DNA from 3 places in the Paenibacillus sp. V4I5 genome. Region 3 is predicted to be linked to each of the others. Evidence: a T-box and tRNA genes for the amino acid it is inferred to sense, from the RefSeq annotation. Region 3 holds a T-box; the other regions hold tRNA genes.
What was found. The T-box of region 3 lies ahead of pheS (phenylalanine--tRNA ligase subunit alpha). A T-box ahead of a tRNA ligase gene usually reads a tRNA of that ligase, here a tRNA-Phe.
Positions count from the first base shown of each region.

Region 1: it has a tRNA-Phe gene. The T-box ahead of pheS (phenylalanine--tRNA ligase subunit alpha) is inferred to sense a tRNA for this amino acid. The anticodon was not compared.
Region 2: it has a tRNA-Phe gene. The T-box ahead of pheS (phenylalanine--tRNA ligase subunit alpha) is inferred to sense a tRNA for this amino acid. The anticodon was not compared.

Region 1 covers NZ_JAUSZB010000002.1:5,892,141-5,895,399, reverse strand. Annotated here, with positions in the region: gene QFZ78_RS28920 (response regulator) at 1-254, opposite strand, end outside; gene QFZ78_RS28925 (Hpt domain-containing protein) at 1-7, opposite strand, end outside; tRNA gene QFZ78_RS28915 (tRNA-Leu) at 578-656, opposite strand; tRNA gene QFZ78_RS28910 (tRNA-Leu) at 708-793, opposite strand; tRNA gene QFZ78_RS28905 (tRNA-Leu) at 853-932, opposite strand; tRNA gene QFZ78_RS28900 (tRNA-Lys) at 952-1,024, opposite strand; tRNA gene QFZ78_RS28895 (tRNA-His) at 1,052-1,124, opposite strand; tRNA gene QFZ78_RS28890 (tRNA-Thr) at 1,196-1,271, opposite strand; tRNA gene QFZ78_RS28885 (tRNA-Phe) at 1,338-1,413, opposite strand; tRNA gene QFZ78_RS28880 (tRNA-Asp) at 1,442-1,518, opposite strand; tRNA gene QFZ78_RS28875 (tRNA-Val) at 1,534-1,609, opposite strand; tRNA gene QFZ78_RS28870 (tRNA-Glu) at 1,641-1,712, opposite strand; rRNA gene rrf (5S ribosomal RNA) at 1,764-1,880, opposite strand; rRNA gene QFZ78_RS28860 (23S ribosomal RNA) at 1,949-3,259, opposite strand, start outside.
Region 2 covers NZ_JAUSZB010000002.1:4,871,250-4,874,508, forward strand. Annotated here, with positions in the region: rRNA gene QFZ78_RS24215 (23S ribosomal RNA) at 1-1,339, shown strand, start outside; tRNA gene QFZ78_RS24220 (tRNA-Ser) at 1,420-1,511, shown strand; tRNA gene QFZ78_RS24225 (tRNA-Met) at 1,539-1,612, shown strand; tRNA gene QFZ78_RS24230 (tRNA-Val) at 1,632-1,707, shown strand; tRNA gene QFZ78_RS24235 (tRNA-Thr) at 1,721-1,796, shown strand; tRNA gene QFZ78_RS24240 (tRNA-Asp) at 1,807-1,883, shown strand; tRNA gene QFZ78_RS24245 (tRNA-Phe) at 1,930-2,002, shown strand; tRNA gene QFZ78_RS24250 (tRNA-Tyr) at 2,049-2,130, shown strand; tRNA gene QFZ78_RS24255 (tRNA-Lys) at 2,140-2,212, shown strand; gene QFZ78_RS24260 (MTH1187 family thiamine-binding protein) at 2,328-2,630, opposite strand; gene QFZ78_RS24265 (GMC family oxidoreductase) at 2,724-3,259, opposite strand, start outside.
Region 3 covers NZ_JAUSZB010000002.1:3,294,560-3,297,818, forward strand. Annotated here, with positions in the region: gene pheT (phenylalanine--tRNA ligase subunit beta) at 1-97, opposite strand, end outside; gene pheS (phenylalanine--tRNA ligase subunit alpha) at 123-1,157, opposite strand; T-box leader at 1,228-1,485, opposite strand; gene QFZ78_RS16910 (MarR family winged helix-turn-helix transcriptional regulator) at 1,681-2,109, shown strand; gene QFZ78_RS16915 (MDR family MFS transporter) at 2,172-3,259, shown strand, end outside.

The DNA.
Region 1 (3,259 bases), 2.6 Mb from region 3:
CCCACACTGAACAGCTCAATGGGTTCAAAGGGCTTTGTTATATAAGCCTTACTTCCTGCTTCAAGCACTTGCTCCTTAACGCCCTTCACCGCATCAGCCGTCATAGCGATAATGGGTGGAACTTTGTAGCCTATCTTTATGATTTGATGCGTAGCCTCATATCCGTCCATCACAGGCATTTGCAAGTCCATTAAAATGGCGTCATACCGCTTATATCCGACCATGTTTATATCTACCGCACCATTCTCCGCCATATCGACAAACACATCCCCTTCTCACTTAGAAATTCTTTGGCTACCATCTGATTGATCTCATTATGAGTTAGCAGAAGCACTCCATTTCCACATCAATTATATTGCCTTATGTATGAAAAAAACGTTCGGCTATACGGGCACTAAGCCAAAACTTTTCAGAATGCAGTACCACCAAGTGACGCACCTGCAAAAATAGACAGTCACCTAAGGCTCCTCGTGATCAAAGGGACTGCCCTTGTCGAAATCCTATTTAGTGATTAAACGACAAAAAAAGTGGATGATCAGGAAAGCTTCCTGTTCAACCACTTTACTTTATAATGCGATACCGGCGAGAGGACTCGAACCTCCACTCGTTAGAACTCGATTTTGAGTCGAGCGCGTCTGCCATTCCGCCACGCCGGCTTATACGGCGCACCTTGATGTGTTAAGGCGCGCCTGCAGTTAAGATGATAATGCCGAAGACCGGACTTGAACCGGTACGGTAGTCACCTACCGCAGGATTTTAAGTCCTGTGCGTCTGCCGATTCCGCCACTCCGGCTTAATTGAAAGCTCCGAACTGGAAGTAACTATACTACAATCCAGTTCGTCACTTTGGAATGCGCGTAGAGGGACTTGAACCCCCACGGTCGCCCGCTAGATCCTAAGTCTAGTGCGTCTGCCAATTCCGCCATACGCGCATGCTGTAAATAAGGCAAGTGAGTCATGTAGGATTCGAACCTACGACACCCTGATTAAAAGTCAGGTGCTCTACCAACTGAGCTAATGACTCATGTAAGACATGAGTTTTGAAAAAATGGGCGGACGACGGGACTTGAACCCGCGAATGCTGGATCCACAAACCAGTGCGTTAACCCCTTCGCCACGACCGCCATATGAATAAGTCTTGCTGAGTCCGAAAAGTACTCGGCGTTATTACAACGCTTCGCTTTTTTGGGTACTGTGGTGCCGTCGAGAGGACTTGAACCCCCAACCTACTGATTACAAGTCAGTTGCTCTACCAGTTGAGCTACAACGGCTTATTTAGTTATGGGGTCCCCGAAAAGTAATCGGAAACCTACTATACTTCACTTTTTGGGGTAAAGTGGTGGCTCGGGACGGAATCGAACCGCCGACACGAGGATTTTCAGTCCTCTGCTCTACCGACTGAGCTACCGAGCCATGCTTGATGATCACTTTTTGGTGTAAATGGCGGAGCTGACGGGATTCGAACCCGCGGTCTCCTGCGTGACAGGCAGGCATGTTAGGCCACTACACCACAGCTCCAGAATGTACATGATATGGTGAACGCTGACGGGATCGAACCGCCGACCCCTACCCTGTCAAGGTAGTGCTCTCCCAGCTGAGCTAAGCGTTCATGAGAAATATGCCCTTGTGGGGATTATTAATGACCCGTAGGGGACTCGAACCCCTGTTACCTCCGTGAAAGGGAGGTGTCTTAACCACTTGACCAACGGGCCTTACTTCCACGCAAAAGAGGCGGCAAAAAAAATACCCAACTAGTGGGTACTGCTTGGCAACGTTCTACTCTCCCAGAACCCTGCGGTTCAAGTACCATCGACGCTGGAGGGCTTAACGGTCGTGTTCGAGATGGGAACGCGTGGGTCCCCTCCGCCATCATCACCAAACAGTCAAAGCGTGTTTGCGCCTTGAAAACTAGATACGAAACTTGCGTAAAGTTAGAATTTTAGGTTTATTGGTTAAGCCCTCGACCGATTAGTATTCGTCAGCTGCATGCATTGCTGCACTTCCACCTCGAACCTATCAACCTCGTCGTCTACAAGGGGTCTTACATACTGGGAAATCTCATCTTGAGGGGGGCTTCGCGCTTAGATGCTTTCAGCGCTTATCCCCTCCGTACATAGCTACCCAGCGATGCCTCTGGCGAGACAACTGGTACACCAGCGGTACGTCCATCCCGGTCCTCTCGTACTAAGGACAGCTCCTCTCAAATTTCCTACGCCCGCGACAGATAGGGACCGAACTGTCTCACGACGTTCTGAACCCAGCTCGCGTACCGCTTTAATGGGCGAACAGCCCAACCCTTGGGACCTACTTCAGCCCCAGGATGCGATGAGCCGACATCGAGGTGCCAAACCTCCCCGTCGATGTGGACTCTTGGGGGAGATAAGCCTGTTATCCCCAGGGTAGCTTTTATCCGTTGAGCGATGGCCCTTCCATTCGGTACCACCGGATCACTAAGTCCGACTTTCGTCCCTGCTCGACTTGTAGGTCTCGCAGTCAAGCTCCCTTATGCCTTTGCACTCTGCGAATGATTTCCAACCATTCTGAGGGAACCTTTAAACGCCTCCGTTACATTTTAGGAGGCGACCGCCCCAGTCAAACTGCCCACCTGACACTGTCCCCATACCGGATCACGGTACCAGGTTAGAACTCCGATACGATCAGGGTGGTATCCCAACGATGCCTCCACCCAAGCTGGCGCTCAGGCTTCAAAGGCTCCCACCTATCCTGTACAGATCGTACCAAAGTCCAATATCAAGCTGCAGTAAAGCTCCATGGGGTCTTTCCGTCTTGTCGCGGGTAACCTGCATCTTCACAGGTATTAAAATTTCACCGGATCTCTCGTTGAGACAGCGCCCAAGTCGTTACGCCATTCGTGCGGGTCAGAATTTACCTGACAAGGAATTTCGCTACCTTAGGACCGTTATAGTTACGGCCGCCGTTTACTGGGGCTTCAATTCATAGCTTCGGAACCGAGGTCCCTAACCACTCCTCTTAACCTTCCAGCACCGGGCAGGCGTCAGCCCGTATACTTCGCCTTGCGGCTTCGCACAGACCTGTGTTTTTGCTAAACAGTCGCTTGGGCCTTTTCACTGCGGCCCCCTCGGGCTATTCACCCTACCGAGGCACCCCTTCTCCCGAAGTTACGGGGTCATTTTGCCGAGTTCCTTAACGAGAGTTCTTCCGCGCGCCTTAGAATTCTCTTCTCACCCACCTGTGTCGGTTTGCGGTACGGGCACCTTCGCCTGGCTAGAAGCTTTTC
Region 2 (3,259 bases), 1.6 Mb from region 3:
GTACCGAAGGTCATGAGTTCACACTGCCAAGAAAAGCTTCTAGCCAGGCGAAGGTGCCCGTACCGCAAACCGACACAGGTGGGTGAGAAGAGAATTCTAAGGCGCGCGGAAGAACTCTCGTTAAGGAACTCGGCAAAATGACCCCGTAACTTCGGGAGAAGGGGTGCCTCGGTAGGGTGAATAGCCCGAGGGGGCCGCAGTGAAAAGGCCCAAGCGACTGTTTAGCAAAAACACAGGTCTGTGCGAAGCCGCAAGGCGAAGTATACGGGCTGACGCCTGCCCGGTGCTGGAAGGTTAAGAGGAGTGGTTAGGGCGCAAGCCCGAAGCTATGAATTGAAGCCCCAGTAAACGGCGGCCGTAACTATAACGGTCCTAAGGTAGCGAAATTCCTTGTCAGGTAAATTCTGACCCGCACGAATGGCGTAACGACTTGGGCGCTGTCTCAACGAGAGATCCGGTGAAATTTTAATACCTGTGAAGATGCAGGTTACCCGCGACAAGACGGAAAGACCCCATGGAGCTTTACTGCAGCTTGATATTGGACTTTGGTACGATCTGTACAGGATAGGTGGGAGCCTTTGAAGCCTGAGCGCCAGCTTGGGTGGAGGCATCGTTGGGATACCACCCTGATCGTATCGGAGTTCTAACCTAGTACCGTGATCCGGTATGGGGACAGTGTCAGGTGGGCAGTTTGACTGGGGCGGTCGCCTCCTAAAATGTAACGGAGGCGTTTAAAGGTTCCCTCAGAATGGTTGGAAATCATTCGCAGAGTGCAAAGGCATAAGGGAGCTTGACTGCGAGACCTACAAGTCGAGCAGGGACGAAAGTCGGACTTAGTGATCCGGTGGTACCGAATGGAAGGGCCATCGCTCAACGGATAAAAGCTACCCTGGGGATAACAGGCTTATCTCCCCCAAGAGTCCACATCGACGGGGAGGTTTGGCACCTCGATGTCGGCTCATCGCATCCTGGGGCTGAAGTAGGTCCCAAGGGTTGGGCTGTTCGCCCATTAAAGCGGTACGCGAGCTGGGTTCAGAACGTCGTGAGACAGTTCGGTCCCTATCTGTCGCGGGCGTAGGAAATTTGAGAGGAGCTGTCCTTAGTACGAGAGGACCGGGATGGACGTACCGCTGGTGTACCAGTTGTCTCGCCAGAGGCATCGCTGGGTAGCTATGTACGGAGGGGATAAGCGCTGAAAGCATCTAAGCGCGAAGCCCCCCTCAAGATGAGATTTCCCAGTATGTAAGACCCCTTGTAGACGACGAGGTTGATAGGTTCGAGGTGGAAGTGCAGCAATGCATGCAGCTGACGAATACTAATCGGTCGAGGGCTTAACCAATAAACCTAAGATGAATTACTTTACGCAAGTTTCGTATCTAGTTTTCAGGGAATAATATTTCCTGAGTGTATATATATCTTGGAGAGATACCCAAGTGGCTATAAGGGGACCCTCTGCTAAGGGGTTAGACTGCGTAAGTGGTGCGAGGGTTCGAATCCCTCTCTCTCCGCCAGTTTCCAAATATATATACCTTTTATGTGGCGGCGTAGCTCAGCTGGCTAGAGCGTACGGTTCATACCCGTAAGGTCGGGGGTTCGAGCCCCTCTGCCGCTATCATAAAACCAATCCAGTCGGAGGCTTAGCTCAGCTGGGAGAGCATCTGCCTTACAAGCAGAGGGTCGGCGGTTCGATCCCGTCAGCCTCCACCATTTTTATCTTTATGCCGTTGTAGCTCAACTGGTAGAGCAACTGACTTGTAATCAGTAGGTTGGGGGTTCAAGTCCTCTCGACGGCACCATTTATAGTTTGGAGCTGTGGTGTAGTGGCCTAACATGCCTGCCTGTCACGCAGGAGACCGCGGGTTCGAATCCCGTCAGCTCCGCCATTTATTTTTTTTAGTAAATTAGGACAAGCTAAAGACAATTACATAAGGCTCGGTAGCTCAGTCGGTAGAGCAGAGGACTGAAAATCCTCGTGTCGGCGGTTCGATTCCGTCCCGAGCCATTGAGATGGTTGTGCTGCAACAATGCAGCATGGTTATCTCTCATCTGGAGGCTTAGTGAAGTGGCTAAACACGGCAGACTGTAAATCTGCTCTCTTCGAGTTCGGTGGTTCGAATCCATCAGCCTCCATTTTACCTTGAGTCATTAGCTCAGTTGGTAGAGCACCTGACTTTTAATCAGGGTGTCGTAGGTTCGAATCCTACATGACTCACTTTTATAAGTAAACGTTGAAGGCCGCGAGGTCTTTTTTTGTTTTATATAATCTCCAAAAGGCAGAGTTCGCCCCTTACATAAAGAAAAAGCATCCATAAGCAGGATGCTTTTTTCTATTTCAACTTGTCTGCAACGGACTTCATTTTTTGCTTCATAGAGGCCGGTTTGTCACGGCGATCGTCGATTTTGATAGATGTCGAGACTCGCTCTGCACCATTCGTAAAAGGGACTTCGTGGACGGCTCGAATGACTTCAAGCAATCGATCTATGGGACCCTCTAGAATGGTACCCATAGGTGTCATTTCAAAAGCGATATCGGAATGTTTCTCTAGTTCTTTGTGCAGATCTGCAACATAACCGCTAAGACTGGTGGTAGCTGTTCCTATAGGGATAATGGTGAATTCTGCGATAGCCATGGAGGTCACTTCTCCTTTCATTGTCTAAAGCTCTCTTCCATTGTAGATGAGTAACTACAGGCAATGCAATTCACCATGAAGCTAGCTTGCCAATTAAGAGCTAGCAAGTTCAATAATATAATCGGCAGTTCTAGCTGCAAGCGCCATGACCGTGTTGGTGGGATTCCCTCCACTGGAGGTTACGAAGAGACTCGCATCGCAAATGAACAAATTCGGGATGTCGTGGCTTTGACCGTAAGAATTGACGACGGAGGTAGCTGGATTATTCCCCATGCGGCAGCCGCCCATGAGATGCTGTGTATCAGATACCACGTAGGCAACCTCGCCTCCGGCTGCTTTGAGGATAAGTTTCATATTCTCTACAGCGTGATCGATTAATTTAAGATCGTTATCTCCATAATTGAAGGTCACGGAGGCACGAGGCATTCCGTTTTCATCTTTTTCAGCGGATAAGGAGATATGGTTGTCCCATTGTGGTAGCACTTCACCAACCATGGTTAAACGTCCATAATAGTTGTAATCCAGCATGATTTGCCTAAGCTGTGGCCCCCAGACGGGCTCGTGAGACGCTTTGCTGATCCCTTGAGCCATATCTATAGGTCTCGAGCCATGAGAATGAATCGTATAGC
Region 3 (3,259 bases):
CTTCGATGCCGCTTCGGGTAAGTTTTTCTGCTAAATCCTCGGCTGTGAAGCCTGATACATCTACATATTCCGATAACCATTGATAAGAAACCTTCATGCTTAACCCCTCCTTTTCCTGATGCTTACAAGTGTAAGAATTGCTTTAAGAACCGCAAATCGTTCGTGTAGAAATGACGAATATCTTCAATCCCGTATTTCAGCATCGCAATGCGCTCAACGCCCATACCGAATGCAAAACCTGTGTATTCCTTCGGGTCATATCCACCCATCTCCAGAACGCGCGGATGTACCATGCCCGCTCCGAGGATTTCTAACCAGCCCGTTTGTTTACAAGTACGGCAGCCAACGCCGCCACACATTGCGCAGCTCACATCAACTTCAACGCTTGGCTCTGTGAATGGGAAGAAGCTTGGACGCAAACGAATTCTCGTCTCTTTGCCATACATCTCTTGAACGAATTGAAGCAACGTTCCTTTCAGATCACTCATCCGTACATTACGGTCAATGACGAGCCCCTCGATTTGGGTAAACATGTGGGAATGTGTCGCATCGTCATCATCGCGGCGGTATACTTTCCCCGGACAAATGATTTTGATCGGAACTTCCCCTTTGCGTTTCTCCATCGTTCTAACTTGAACAGGGGAGGTTTGTGTACGCATTAGAATTTCATCCGTGATATAGAACGAGTCCTGCATATCGCGAGCTGGGTGATCCTTCGGCAGATTAAGCGCCTCAAAGTTGTAGTAATCCTGCTCTACCTCTGGACCTTCTGCTACTGTGTAGCCCATTCCAATGAAGATGTCTTCAATTTCTTGGATAACTTTGCTTAAAGGATGCACGGCCCCTTGCTGTGAAGGGCGACCCGGCAGCGTTACGTCAATCATTTCCGCTCGCAATCTGTTCTCGGTTTCTTGCTGTTGGTAAGCTGCTTGCTTTTCTTCAATGACGGTTTCGATAGCTGCACGAACGTCGTTCGCTACTTGGCCGATAACCGGTCTTTCTTCCGCACTTAATGCGCCCATACCGCGTAGCACCTCGGTTAGTGGACCTTTTTTACCCAAATATTTAATACGTAGATCATTAAGCTCCTGCTGACTTTGTACGCCGCTTAGCTCCTGCAGCGCTTCCTGCTTCAAAGCTTCTAACCGCTCTTTCATCGAAATCCCTCCTGAATTAGGCCCCTGTATCACCCTAAATGAAAACACAAAAAAGACTTTCCGCTCCCTTACAAGGGACGAAAAGCCGTGGTACCACCCTAATTAGATTCGTTCATTGGCAGATAGGCCAAATAAACGATTCTCACTTCATTTCAGATAACGGACGATGTGTCCGGTTCCCTCTAATGAGAAGCTGTTAGTAAGCTTCTGTTCAAAGGACTGCTCGGGAGCGAACTTCTGCAGCCTGATTCTCGGGGATAGCTCTCAATCGTTGGCTTTCCCTCCCTGTCAAGAAGCACTGCATACTCTTCTCCGTCAAAGCATTTTCACATATATGTACCAATTATTATATGCAAGATATGCCTGATATGCAAGTGAACTAGCCCCCAGGTATGAATTTCCCAGTTGACTTCGAATGATCAGCGGCGTATATTTTATTTAAATAGTTTAAACATTAATTCATATAAACATTTTATTGTTTAATAATTTCATACTTTAATTAAGATGTAAGGAGGATTTGGATATGGAAGATGAATTAATAGCTTATACCAATCGTTTCCGAACAACATTTGAAACGGCTCATCGAAAAATTAGCCACACCGTACTTACCCAGTTAGATTCAGAGTTAACGGGGCCACAATTATTCATGCTCTTCATGATATCTAAAGAAGGTACGCCGAAACAAACTCATCTCGCTGAGAAGCTGGGCGTTAAACCAAGTGCGATCACCGTTATGATTGACCGACTTGTCCAAAGTGGGCATGTCATTCGTAAACACCATGAAACTGATCGACGTATTGTGTTGGTTGAAATAACCGAAACCGGAAAGGCCATACTCAAACAGGCGGAAGATGTCCAGAAAGAAGTGATTGCACGCGGACTATCCCAGCTTCCACCTGAAGAAATGCGCATTCTTGTGAGTGCCTTTGAAAAGCTTACTGATTTTTATTAATTCATCTTATTCAAGGAGTGGTATAAGTGGAAATCATACAAAAAACAGCTTCAGAGAATTCTATAGAAGCAAATGCAGCACCAGAACTCAAAAATCGAGGTCTCCTGCTTACAGGGCTTATTATTGCCATGCTATTTGGCGCATTAGACGGTACCATTGTCGGAACAGCTATGCCGCGTATCGTCGGTGAGCTCGGCGGACTTGGGTTGATGGCTTGGCTAACGACAGCTTACATGCTGACTTCAACCGTGGTCGTGCCTATTGCCGGTAAATTGGCTGACTTGATGGGCCGCCGCGTTATCTATGTAACAGGTCTTATTATCTTCATTGGGGCTTCAGCTCTTTGCGGGATGGCTCAGAATATGACCGAGCTTATCTTGTTCCGTGGCTTACAAGGTATTGGCGGCGGTATTATGATGCCTATGGCAATGATTATTATCGGGGATTTGTTCACTGGTAAGCAGCGTGCCAAATGGCAGGGCGTATTCGGCGCGATTTTCGGTTTATCGTCAGTAGTCGGACCCCAAGTCGGTGGCTGGATCGTTGACGCATTAGACTGGCGTTGGGTATTTTACATCAACCTACCAGTCGGTATCCTTGCAGTTGTCTTAATTTCTATCGCATTACCGAAGCATAAAGCAATCGGTAAAGTAAAGTTCGATATTCCCGGTATAGTTACCATGATTACTGGGGTCGTCAGCTTACTGCTTGCTTTGACATTTGGCGGTAATGAATATGCTTGGTTGTCTTGGCAAATCATTGGTCTTTTCGTACTAGCCATTGTATCTTTGGTATCCTTCGTTATTATTGAGAGTAAAGCACAAGAGCCGATTCTCCCTGTTCGTTTGTTTAAAAATAGAACTTTTACAACAATTAACGGCGTAGGATTCCTTATGGCAGTTGGTATGTTCGGAGCCATTATGTTCGTTCCGCTTTTCATGCAAGGCATCGTCGGTATCAGTGCTTCGGCTTCCGGTACAGTGATGACGCCGCTCATGATCACAATGATAGCGGCCAGCGTTATTTCCGGTCAATTCATCCATAAAATTGGAATTCGCAAACAAATGCTTACCGGAATGGTCATTATGGCAGTAGGCTTCTATCTTCTGAGTACTATGGGTATTGATACAACAAAATTACTTGCTTCCAG